Regions from separate parts of the Burkholderia metallica genome, predicted to be linked through region 2. Evidence: predicted binding sites of a transcription regulator. Region 2 holds the regulator's gene; the other holds the start of a gene.
What was found. The regulator FliA, encoded in region 2, starts transcription of late flagellar genes. The targets are predictions, from matches to a motif close to CTAAAGTTTNNNNNNNNNNNGCCGNTA.
Positions count from the first base shown of each region.

Region 1 (5,921 bases), 390 kb from region 2:
CCCATTCCGAGCAGTAGCCTTCCATCATCTGCACCTTCACTGCATTGATCTGGCTGCCGTCGAACGTGGTCGAAAGGCGTTCGTACCACTGCGATTTGGCGTCGAGCGCATACGGCTTGCGACTGCCTTCGTGCGAATCGGGCTGCGCCTGGCGCGGCTGGTCGATCAGCGCGCCGAGCGGCACGTCGAGCGCCTTCGCGACGTTGACGAGCGACGACAGCGAGATGCCCGTGAGGTGGCGCTCGACCTGGGACAGAAACCCGACCGACAGCTTCGCTTCGGTCGCGACTTCCAGCAGCGTCTTCTTCGCTTCCCGGCGCAGGCGGCGAATGCGCTGGCCGATACGCATGAGGTCTGAATCCATGAATCTCTTTCGTGGCAACGAGTCGGGAGGCGAGCGGCCGGGCGTGCGGCCGCCGGACGGTGACGGCCGCGCATCGCACGAAGCACGGCCGTCGGGACGACGATGCGCGCGCATTGTACCGCGCAGCGTTCGCCGGCGAACTCGCGTTGTGCCGGGATGCGCGGGTGTCGTGCCGATTTTAGCCCTACGAAAATTTGCGCTTGACCTCGATTTCAGCGTGCTCTAGATTCTGTCGCGCGTATCAAAAAAAGTTAAGTGGGACGAAAATTTTTAAAGGGCCCGCCGCCGCAGCGGCACGGCGGCCCGGCATCGCGCCGGGCCGGCCTCGGGCCTGCACCCCGCCACGTCACGCCGCGTCACCGCCGGCCGCCGACAACCATGACAACGGGCTTCCGATGATCGATCGACTCAAATACAGCTTCTCCGGCCTTCCCCCGTACGACGCGTCCGTCGTCGACACGCAGGCGGGCCTGTCGCGCCTGCTCGACGCGCTGCGGCTCGACGCGGTGCTGGTCACGTCGCAGGACGAATACGTGACCGAGTACCTGCCGCTCGCGAACAACCCGCGCTACGCGCTGACGGGTTTCGACGGCTCGGCCGGCTGTGGGCTTTTCCTGAGCGCGGCGACCGCGCAGGCGCTCGGGCTGCCGTCGTTCGTGCTGTTCGTCGACGGCCGCTATCACCTGCAGGCCGAGCAGCAGTGCGATCCGGCGCGCGTGCGCATCGAGAAGCTCGGGATGAACGTGACGATCTGGCAGGCGATGGCCGACTGGCTGGTCGCCCACGGCAGCCGGCTCGCACGGGTCGGCTACGACGCGCGGCGCATCAGCGTCGCGCAGCGCGATCGTCTGTTCGAACGGACGCAGGCCGTGTCGCTCGACTGGACGAGCCTCGTCGATCGCGAGATCGATCGCGCGATCGCGTTGCCGGGCTGGGTCGTCGAGCGGCCAATCTTCGAGGTGCCGGAATCGATGACCGGCGTGAGCGTCGCGCAGAACCTCGACGCGCTGAACCGCAAGCTCGCCGCGCATACCGGCGCACCGGACGGCAAGACCGCATTCTTCACCTGCGCGTCCGACGATCTCGCGTATCTGCTGAACAGCCGCGGCTATCACATCCCGAATGCGTCGTCGCATCTCGGCTTCCTGTTCGCGATCGGCGGCCAGGTGGCGTTGTTCCTGCCGGAAGGCTGCGACCGCTGCGACGTGTCGCTCGCGTCGTATCCGGCGCTGCACGTGATCCGGCGCGACGTCGCGGCGCTCGAGCGCTTTCTCGCGACGTTCGCGGTCGAGCACGTGTGCTACGGCTTCGAATCGGTGAACTGCGCGCTCGTCGATGCGGTGAAGCGCGTGTGGCCGCACGCGCGGCATGCCGACTTCAACCCGGTCGAAGCGATGCGGGCCGCGAAGACGCCGGCCGTGCTCGACCGGTTCCGCGACGCGTTCGCGCGCAGCTCCGCGGCGATCGCCGAGACGATGCGCTGGGCGAAGACCGGCGAGCCGGGTGTGCGCCATACCGAATACGACCTGGCGCGCACGATCAACGACGCGTACGGCGCGCGCTCGGCGGTGGCGCTGACGTTTCCGTCGATCGCGGCGAACGGCGCGAACAGCGCGTTCGTGCATTACACGGCGGCGAGCGCGGACGTCGAACTGGCGGAAGGCGAACTCGTGCTGCTCGACAGCGGCGCGTATTACGAAGCCGGCTTCGCGACGGACTGCACGCGCGTGGTGCTGCGCCGGACCCGGCCGGAGACGGTCGCGCAGCCGTGGCAGCGCGAGATCTACACGGTCGCGCTGAAAGCTTGCATCAAGGGGCTCGTCACGCGTTTCCCGAGCACGGCAAAGGGCGGCGACGTCGATGCGCTCGTGCGGCAGGTCTGCCGCGACCACGGCCACGATTTCGGCCACGGCACCGGGCACGGCGTCGGGATTCACGTGCACGAGGGCGGCGTGCGGTTCGCGCCGGGCGCGCAATACGGGCTCGTGCCGAATGCGGTGATTTCGGTCGAGCCGGGCATCTACCTGGCGGGCAAGGGCGGCGTGCGGATCGAGAACATCGTGATCATCCACCGCGACGACGCGCAGCCGGATACCGTGTCGTTCGAGAACATCGTGACGGTCGGCTACGACTGGGACCTGATCGATCTCGACCTGCTGGACGACGGCGAGCGCGTGTACCTGCGCGACTACGAGCGGCTGTGCGCGGCGCGCGGCACGCAGGTCACCGCGTGTCCGCTGCTGTAAGCACCGCCGCCCGCGCAGCTCAGTCCAGCAGGCGCGCGCGCACGAACGGCGCGATCCGCTCGGCGAGCCACGCGTGCGTACGCGTGGTCGGGTGCAGCGTGTCCCAGAACACGAAGCGCGCCGGCAGCCCTCTTCTGATTGTTGTGACGGGACGGCGGCGCGGCTGCGCGGCCGTGTATCGGAGGGGATGGTACGTGCCGGGCTCGGGCCCGGTCTGTCGAAGCGTGGGACGCCGCGGACGGCGGCGAGAGGCGGGAAGTATGGCGGCGGTGCGGCCGCCGATCAATCAGTGGGTCAGCGCGTGAGCGCCGACACGCGCCCGTCGGGGCCGTAGACGCCGGCTGGCGCGGGCGCCGAGCGCAGCACCGCGAGCGCGCGCTCGTTGTAGTCCATCCGGATCCGGATCAGCATCCCGTTGTTCGCATTGGCCTGGCGTGCGCGTTCGGCGGACTGCTGCAGCAACTGCCAGCGGCCGGCGAGGCGCGCATCGCGCTCGGCGGCCTGGTCCATTCCCTTCTTGCCGGCCGGAAAGCCGAGTGCGCCAAGCTGCGTGTCGCGCGTGCGTTCGAGCTGCGCGAGCCGGTCGATCAGTTCGCTTTTCTTTTCGACGATGCCGGGCAGCATCTCGAGCGGCTGCGCCATCGTCAGCGCCTTTTCCTCGTAGGCGAGCAGGGACGCGAACGCTTCGACCGTCGCGTGTTCGTCGTTGACCGTGGCCAGCAGCTCTTCTCTCATCGCGTCATGCTCGTCGCGCCGGCGCGTCAGGCGCGCCGGCAAACCGGGGGGAGACCGGCAGGGCCGGCTTCAGCTGCCCGGGCGCTGCTGTTGCAGCAGCTCGCGGGCGGTATTCAATACGCCGTCGGCGATCTTGTTCGCATCGATCGTCAACGTGCCGTTGTTCAGCGCGTCCTTGATCGACTGGACGAGGCCCGTGTCGATATCGCCGTTGCCGGACGCGGACACCGAACGCAACTGGCCGGACAGACCCGACAGGTTCACGCTCGTGTCGCCGCCGGTCGACTCCGCGTCGGCCGCCTGCGCGGACGAGGACGAGGCCGCGCCGGATTGCGCACGGGTCGCGCCGTTGCCGGTCGGCGCCAGGGGGCTCGGGTTCGGAGTGGAATCGATCTTCACGATGGGTTTCCTGTTCGGTTTGACCCAGATAACGGCCGGGTCGGCCCGAACTTTAGCATCGCGAGCCCGAAATGCTCCGAATAAACAATTCTTTACATTCTTGCGGCGCGGTCCGTCCCTACAGTGGAATTTCCACGGTGCCGGCGTCCTTGACGATCGCCGTGACGATCTGGCCCGCCGCCATCCGCACCCGCACCGACTGGCCGGGCGCCGCATTCGCGAGCGCGCTGCCCTCGGCCGAAATCGTGAAGCCGGGCCCGGCCGCGACGACCCGCACCGTCTGGCCGGCCGACACCGACGCCGCGCTCTTCAGCATGTCCTGCCGCAGCGGCAGCCCGGCCGAGATGCGCGCGAGCGCGGTCGCGCCGATCGCCTGCGCCGGATCGGTGATCACCGCGAGCGGCAGCACGGTCAGGTCGCCGTCGCGGGCGACCAGGTCGGCCGCGGACAGCGGCTCGCCGGGCGCGATCTGGCGCGCGGCGACGTAGTAGGTGGCCTGCACGGCGACTTTCGCCTGCAGGTAGACGGTCCACGGCCGCTCGCCGGCGCAGCGCACGCCGACCGTCGTGCGGCCCCACAGGCGCGCGCCGGTCGGCAGGAACGGTTCGAGCGTCGTGCAACTGACGAGCCCGCGCGGAAACGCGGTCGTGACCGTCGCGGTGGTCTTGCCCGGCAGGCCCGCGATCTGCTGCTGCAGGAACGCGAGGGCCGCGCGGCGGATCGTCTCGGGGTCCTGCTGGCCGGGCGGCGTCGCGGGTTGGGCCGGGGCCGCGTTGGCGGAAGCCGGCACCGCGCGCGGCGCCGGCGCGGCCGACGCCACGCGGGCCGCGGCCACGCGCGCGGCGACGGCCGGCTGCGGGGCCGGCCGTGCGGAATTCGACGCGGGGTCGGCCGTGCCGGCGACGACCGTCGCGATCGCGCCCGGATCGGCGGCGCGCGGCGTGCCGTAGCCGGTGCCGGCGTTCATGCGGGCGGCTGCGTAGACGGGGCGACGCGCAGGGGCCGGGGCGGGCGCGGGCGGCGGGACGGTCGTCACGACCATCGTGCCGGCCGGTTGCGCCGCGTAGCCGGCGCCGGACACGCCGGCGGCGGCGCCCGTGCCGCTCGGCGCGCGGGCCGCGTCCGGCGCCGGGCCCGAACCCGCCGCCGTCGCCGCATTCCCGCCGAACTGCCCGCCGCTCGCCGCACTGGCGTGCGCGAGCGCGGTTTCGGCCGTCTCGCCGCGGCCCGGAATCACGATCATCCCGTCGTCCGCGTGCGCGGCCGGCGCGGCGATCCACAGCGCCGCGGCGAGCGCAAGCGCGCGCCGGACGTGCGTGCGCCGCCCGTGCCTTTCGCGAAGTGCGCTGCCCGTCATCGCCGTATCCCCGATCCGTTGTTCCGCTTCGCATTCTAGGGAGCGGGGCCAGCGCGCAAACGATGAATAGAGGGGGCCTTTGCCGCGTTATTCGCCCGATTGCCGGTTGCGTCCGGCGCCTACCATCGCTGTCATGGAAAAAAGCCTCTCGGGTCGCCATCCGGCGCGAGGGGCGTGCAGCGCTTCATACGGAGAGACGCACACATGCTGGACAAACTCGATGCGGAATTCGCGTTCGGCCGACAGGCGCTGGACGTACGCGCCTACCGGCAGGAACTGCTGTCGTCGAACATCGCGAACTCCGACACGCCCGGCTATCAGGCCCGAGACGTCGATTTCGCGTCGACGCTCGCGCGTTCGCTGAAGCAGGCGGGCGGCGGCCTCGCGCCGAGCAACGCCGGGCAACTGCCGATGACGCAGCCGGCCGGCGTGACGAGCGGGATGTCGATGGTGTCGACGGCGGCGGGCCACATGGCCGGCACCGCGAGGCTGATCCCGACGGGCGGCCCGTCGGACGACTACGGCCGTGCGCAATACCGGATGCCGCTGCAGCCGTCGCTCGACGGCAACACGGTCGATCTCGACGTCGAGCGCGTGCAGTTCGCGAACAACGCGCTGCACTACCAGACCGGGATGACCGTGATGACCCAGCAGATCAAGGCGATGATCGCCGCGATCACGACGAACCAGTGACGGCGCGCAGCGCCCTCCGCATCCGAGCAAAAGGAGCTTCCATGCCTTCGTTGATGAACATCTTCGGCGTCGCCGGTTCGGCGCTGTCCGCGCAGTCGCAGCGCCTGAACGTCACCGCGTCGAACCT
Region 1 is NZ_CP013401.1:3,395,801-3,401,721, reverse strand. It holds gene WJ16_RS15375 (helix-turn-helix domain-containing protein) at 1-364, opposite strand, end outside; gene WJ16_RS15370 (M24 family metallopeptidase) at 760-2,610, shown strand; gene WJ16_RS15365 (flagella synthesis protein FlgN) at 2,905-3,345, opposite strand; gene flgM (flagellar biosynthesis anti-sigma factor FlgM) at 3,415-3,744, opposite strand; gene flgA (flagellar basal body P-ring formation chaperone FlgA) at 3,863-5,101, opposite strand; gene WJ16_RS15350 (flagellar basal body rod protein FlgB) at 5,306-5,794, shown strand; gene flgC (flagellar basal body rod protein FlgC) at 5,836-5,921, shown strand, end outside.
Region 1: a site for FliA is predicted at 3,774-3,800, ahead of flgM (flagellar biosynthesis anti-sigma factor FlgM). Genes of this name have one in related genera too.

Region 2 (5,921 bases):
CGCGAGCGTCTGGTTCGCGAACGAGTTCGACATCACGAACGACGGGTGGCCGGTCGCGCAGCCGAGGTTCACGAGGCGGCCTTCCGCCAGCAGGATCACGCGCTTGCCGTCCGGGAAGATGATGTGGTCGACCTGCGGCTTGATGTTTTCCCACTGGTACTGGCGCGTCGACGCAACGTCGATTTCCGAGTCGAAGTGGCCGATGTTGCAGACGATCGCGTTGTGGCGCATCGCCTTCATGTGATCGTGGTTGATCACGTGGTAGTTGCCGGTCGCCGTCACGAAGATGTCGGCCTTGTCGGCCGCGTATTCCATCGTCACGACGCGGTAGCCTTCCATCGCCGCCTGCAGCGCGCAGATCGGGTCGATTTCGGTGACCCACACGGTCGCGCCCAGGCCGCGCAGCGACTGCGCGCAGCCCTTGCCCACGTCGCCGTAGCCCGCGACGACCGCGACCTTGCCCGCGATCATCACGTCGGTCGCGCGCTTGATGCCGTCGACCAGCGATTCACGGCAGCCGTACAGGTTGTCGAACTTCGACTTCGTGACCGAATCGTTCACGTTGAATGCCGGGAACGGCAGGCGGCCGTCCTTTTCCATCTGGTACAGGCGGTGCACGCCGGTCGTGGTTTCTTCGGTCACGCCCTTGATGTGCGCGAGGCGCGTCGAGTACCAGGTCGGGTCCGCGTCGAGGTGCTTCGCGATCGACTTGTACAGCGCCACTTCTTCCTCGTTGGTCGGCTTCGCGATCACCGAACGGTCCTTCTCGGCCTTCGCGCCGAGGATCAGCAGCAGCGTGGCGTCGCCGCCGTCGTCCAGGATCATGTTCGCGAATTCGCCGTTCGGCCATTCGAAGATGCGGTGCGAGAACTCCCAGTATTCGTCGAGCGATTCGCCCTTGAACGCGAACACCGGCGTGCCGGCTTCGACGATCGCGGCAGCCGCGTGGTCCTGCGTCGAGAAGATGTTGCACGACGCCCAGCGCACGTCCGCGCCGAGCGCCTTCAGCGTCTCGATCAGCACGCCCGTCTGGATCGTCATGTGCAGCGAGCCGGCAATGCGCGCGCCCTTCAGCGGCTGCTGCGCCTTGTATTCGTCGCGGATCTGCACGAGGCCCGGCATTTCGGTCTCGGCGATGTTCAGTTCCTTGCGGCCCCAGCCGGCCAGCGCCATGTCGGCGACGACGTAATCCTGGGAAGCCTTGGAATCGATAATGGCGTTCATCACGCCCTCCTTTCTAAAAAGTTTCTAGATTGGTGACGTGAGCGCCGTTCAGGAAGCGGAGCCGGCGCGGTTGTGCCGCACGACTGCTTGGTGAAGCCTTCCGAGCCTGGCGGACACAGGAGGTCCGTCGCAACGCTCCTCGGAAAACGGAGGGGATTGTAGCAAATCGGCGCGCGAAATGCGCATGCGCCGCGCGGCAGCGGCGCGCGCGGGCGTCAAGAAAGGGTCAGGACTCCGCGCCGACCCACGCCTGTTCGCGCAGCCGCGCGCGCAGGCGCGCGACGGCCTGGCTGTGCAGCTGGCACACGCGCGACTCGCTCACTTCGAGCACCGCGCCGATCTCGCGCAGATTCAGACCCCGTTCGTAGTACAGCGACATCAGCAGCTTCTCGCGCTCCGGCAGCCGCTCGATCGCCTCGACGAGCGCTTCGCGCAGGTGCTCGTCGAGCAGCGCCGACAGCGGATCGGCGTGATCGACACGGTAGCGGTCGAGAAACGGCTCGTCGTCGGCCGCGCGGTCGAAATCCTCGTAGTAGATGAGCTGGCTGCCGTGCAGGTCCTGCAGCATCCCCTGATACTCGTCGAGCGGCATGTTCAGGTGCTGCGCGATCTCGGTCTCGGTTGCCGAGCGGCCCAGATGCTGTTCGATCTGGTGCACCGCGTGCTCGACTTCGCGCGACGTCTTGCGCAGGCTGCGCGGCAGCCAGTCGTTGCTGCGCAGCTCGTCGAGCATCGCGCCGCGGATGCGCTGCGTCGCGTAGGTCTCGAACTGCGCGCCCTGGTCCTCCTTGTAGCGGCCGGCCGCGTCCATCAGGCCGATCATGCCGGCCTGGATCAGATCGTCGAGGTCGACGCTCGCCGGCATCTTCGCGACGAGCTGCAGCCCCAGGCGCCGTACGAGCGGCGCATATTGCGCGAGCACGTCGGCCTGGGACATCTTTCCTTGAGCGTTGTACATCATGGCCCCTCTCCTTCCGATGGCGCTCACGCGGCGTGTGCCGCGCCCGCCTCATACGACGGCTTGCCGCCCGCGTGCACGGCGCGGCCCGCGCCCGAGCGCGGGCGCATCGGCCAGTACAGCAGGTCGGCGGCAATCTGCCGGTAGTCGCGCGCGGCGGCCGACGACGGGAACGCGTCGACCGCGGCACGCATCAGCTCGCGCGCATGTTCGACGAGCGGATCGGCGCTCACGCAGCCCGCATCGGCGATCGATACCGCCAGGTAGCGGCTCGCGACGCCCGCGAGATTGTCGAACGCGACCTTCGCGTCCGCGGGGCTGCCGACGTGATTGGTCAGCACGCGGAACTGCGCGACCGCATGGGCGTAATGAAGCCGCTTCATGCACGCGTACGCCTCGGTGATCGCCTGCGCGGCGACCCGCGTGACGACCAGCACGTCGTGCGCTTCGCGCGCGAGCGCCGAGAACGATCCGTCGGCGCCGAGCTGCGCGTCGACGAGCACGATGTCGGACGGCCCGTCGATGAAGTCGCTCAATTGCGCGCCGGTGTAGCCGGCCCGCGCGAGCCGCGCGGCCGCGCACAGGCCGAAGCCGGCCGCGACCCGCGTGCGCTCGCCGTCGCGCAGCCATGCGCCCGCGAGCGTCGCGCTGGCCGAATGCACGTCGGCGCGCTCGTCGACGACGAGCACGTCCTTGCCGAGCGACGCGAGCGCCGCCGCCAGGTTCACGACGGTGGACGTGCAGCCGACACTCGCCGGCCCGCCCGTCACCGCGACGATGCGCGACGCGCGCCCGGCCAGCAGGCGCCGCAGCCCTTCGGCCTGGTCGATGGTTCGTTTATCCAAATCGCACCTCGTGCAGCTCGGCGGTGGAACGTGCGGTCAGTGCGGAAAGCAGCGTCGGCATGTCGTCGTCTTGCGGCACGAAGGGCGAGCCGTCGCGCGGTACACAGAACGCGCTCTTCAGCAGGAAACGGGTCGATGCGACGTACAGGTTCTCCGGCACCTTCTGGCCGGTCGACACGTAGTGGACCGGCAGCTTGTAGCGGATCACCGTGTCGAGCACGCCGCCGAGGTGGGTCGCCTCGTCGAGCTTCGTGAGAATGCAGCCGGCGAGGTCCGGATGCTCGCCCGCGCTGCGATACGCCTGCACGACTTCGTTGAGCGTGTCGCCGTGGCTCGTTGCGTTCAGCAGCAGCAGGCGCTGCACCGGCGCGTTCGCGCCGTGCAGCATCGCGATCTGGTCGGACACCGCGCGGTCGCGCTGGCTCATGCCGATCGTGTCGATCAGCACGATGTGCTTGTTGCGCAGCTCGGACAGAGCGAGCGCGAGATCGCCCGCGTCCTTCACCGCGTGCACGGGCACGCCGAGGATCTTGCCGAAGATGCGCAGTTGTTCGTGGCCGCCGATCCGGTAGCTGTCGGTGGTCAGCAGCGCGACCTTGCTCGCGCCGAAGCGCATCACGCAGCGTGCGGCCAGCTTCGCGGTGGTGGTGGTCTTGCCGACGCCGGTCGGCCCCATCAGCGCGAACACGCCGCCGCGCTCCATCAGCGCGTCCTCGCTGTCGAGCACCGGCAGGTTCGACGCGAGCACCGACTGCGCCCAGTCGACGGCCTGCTCGAAGGTCTGCGCGCCGTCGCCCGCCGGCAGGTTGTCGACCAGCATCCGCACGAGCTGCGCGGAGAAGCCGGCGGCGAACAGGTGCTTCGTCAGCGCGCCATGCACGGCGCTGCGACGCTGGCGGTCGTGCCACATCAGGTTGTCGAACTGCGCTTCCATCATCCCGCGCAACTCGCCCAGCTCCTGCATCACCGTATCGTTGACGATCCGCTCGATGCGCGACTTCACCGCATCGGCGACCGCGGCGGCCGCATCGGCGGACAGGCGCGTGCGTTCGGCCGCCTTCGCGGCGTGCGTCGCACCCGGGTCGGGCGTGCGCACGGCCGCGGCCGGCATCCGGCGCTCGGCGTCGCGCACGATGTCGCGTGCCCAGTCGGGCGGCGTCGCGCTCGCGGCGGCCGGCGCGGCCGGCGCGCTCGCCTGCGGCACGGCGGGCGCCGCGTGCGCCCGGGCAATCAGCGCGTCGCGCTGGTGCGTCAGGCGCTTCGCGTGCTCGACCAGCCACGGCGCGGGTTCGGAGGTCGCGGCCGGCGCACCGGCGGCAGGCGCGGCGACCGACGGCATGTCCGCGGGCGCCGCCGCGTCGATCGAAGGCGGCGCGACCGGGTCGTGCGCATCGTGCGCATCGGCGCTGGCGCCGAATACCGACGAGAACACGTCCGGCAACCCGCCTTCGCCTGCCGCATACGGATTGGCGACCACCGGGCGGGCCGGCGTCGCACCCGGGCGCGCGACGATGCCCGGCACCGCGGCGGCCGGCACGGATTCCGGCGCGCGCGACGCGGCGATGCGCGGGCGCGCCGCGGCCGGCGGCGTCACGGCGGCCAGGTCCGAATCGGCGAGTGCGACGATTTCCACGCTGCCGTCATCGAGCGTGCGGTTCGACAGCACGACCGCGTCGGCGCCGAGCGCCTCGCGCACGAGACGAAGTGCGTCGCGGCTCGTTGCGCCGGTGAATTTGCGAATGTTCAAGCGGAACCCCCGATGACGTTAACGACCTTGATCGTGCGTGTGTCCGGCACTTCGGCATACGACAGCACTTTCAATTGCGGCAGGCTGCGGCGCAGGAAACGCGCGAGCATCGCGCGCAGCGCGTGCTGCACGAGCAGCACGGGCGGCAGCCCGAGATTCTGTTGACGCAGCATCGCCTGTTGCGTGCCGGTCAGAAGGTTGTGCGCGAGGCCGGGTTCGAGGCCCGGGTTCGCGCCGGTGGCGAGCGCCTGCGACAGCACGCGCTCCAGATTCGAGTCGAGGCCCATCACCTGCATTTCGCCGGCGCCCGGATACCACTGCTGCGTGATCGCGCGGCCGAGCGCGAGACGCACCGCGGCCGTGATCTCGAACGCGTCGCCGCGGCCCGCATGCTCGGACACGGCCTCGAGGATCGTGCGCATGTCGCGGATCGGCACGCCTTCCTCGAGCAGGTTCTGCAGCACCTTCTGCAGCGTCGTCAGCGAGATCGTCTTCGGCACGAGGTCCTCGACGAGCGACGGCGCATCCTTGCCGGTGCGCTCGACGAGCGCCTGCACTTCCTGGCGGCCGAGCAGCTCGGCCGCGTGCTGGACGACCAGATGGTTCAGGTGCGTCGCGACGACCGTGCTCGCGTCGACCACCGTGTACCCGTACACCTGCGCCTGCTCGCGCATCGCGACGTCGATCCACACGGCCGGCAGCCCGAACGCCGGGTCCTGCGTGGCGGCGCCCGGCAGCGCGGCCGTCACCTGGCCGGGGTTGATCGCGAGCCACTGGCCGGGGAACACTTCGCCGACGCCGATCTCGACGCCCTTCAGCGCGATCCGGTACGCGTTCGGCCGCAGTTCGAGGTTGTCGCGGATATGGATCACCGGCGGCAGGAAGCCGATTTCCTGCGCGAATTTCTTGCGGATGCTCTTGATGCGCTTGAGCAGCTCGCCGTCGCTGTTCTTGTCGACGAGCGGGATCAGCCGGTAGCCGACTTCCAGCCCGAGCGGGTCGATCAGCTGCACGTCGTCCCAGGTCGCCTCGTGGCTGTCCGACGGCAGCACGGCGGGCGGCGCGATGTCGGTCAGGTCGCCGGCCGCCTTGCGGGCCGCCGCGCGCCGGGTCTGCGTGCGCGCCAGCCAGATCGCGCCGGCGCCGA
Region 2 is NZ_CP013401.1:224,764-230,684, reverse strand. It holds gene ahcY (adenosylhomocysteinase) at 1-1,224, opposite strand, end outside; S-adenosyl-L-homocysteine riboswitch at 1,257-1,371, opposite strand; gene WJ16_RS00965 (RNA polymerase sigma factor FliA) at 1,451-2,185, opposite strand; gene WJ16_RS00960 (P-loop NTPase family protein) at 2,209-3,027, opposite strand; gene flhF (flagellar biosynthesis protein FlhF) at 3,020-4,774, opposite strand; gene flhA (flagellar biosynthesis protein FlhA) at 4,771-5,921, opposite strand, start outside.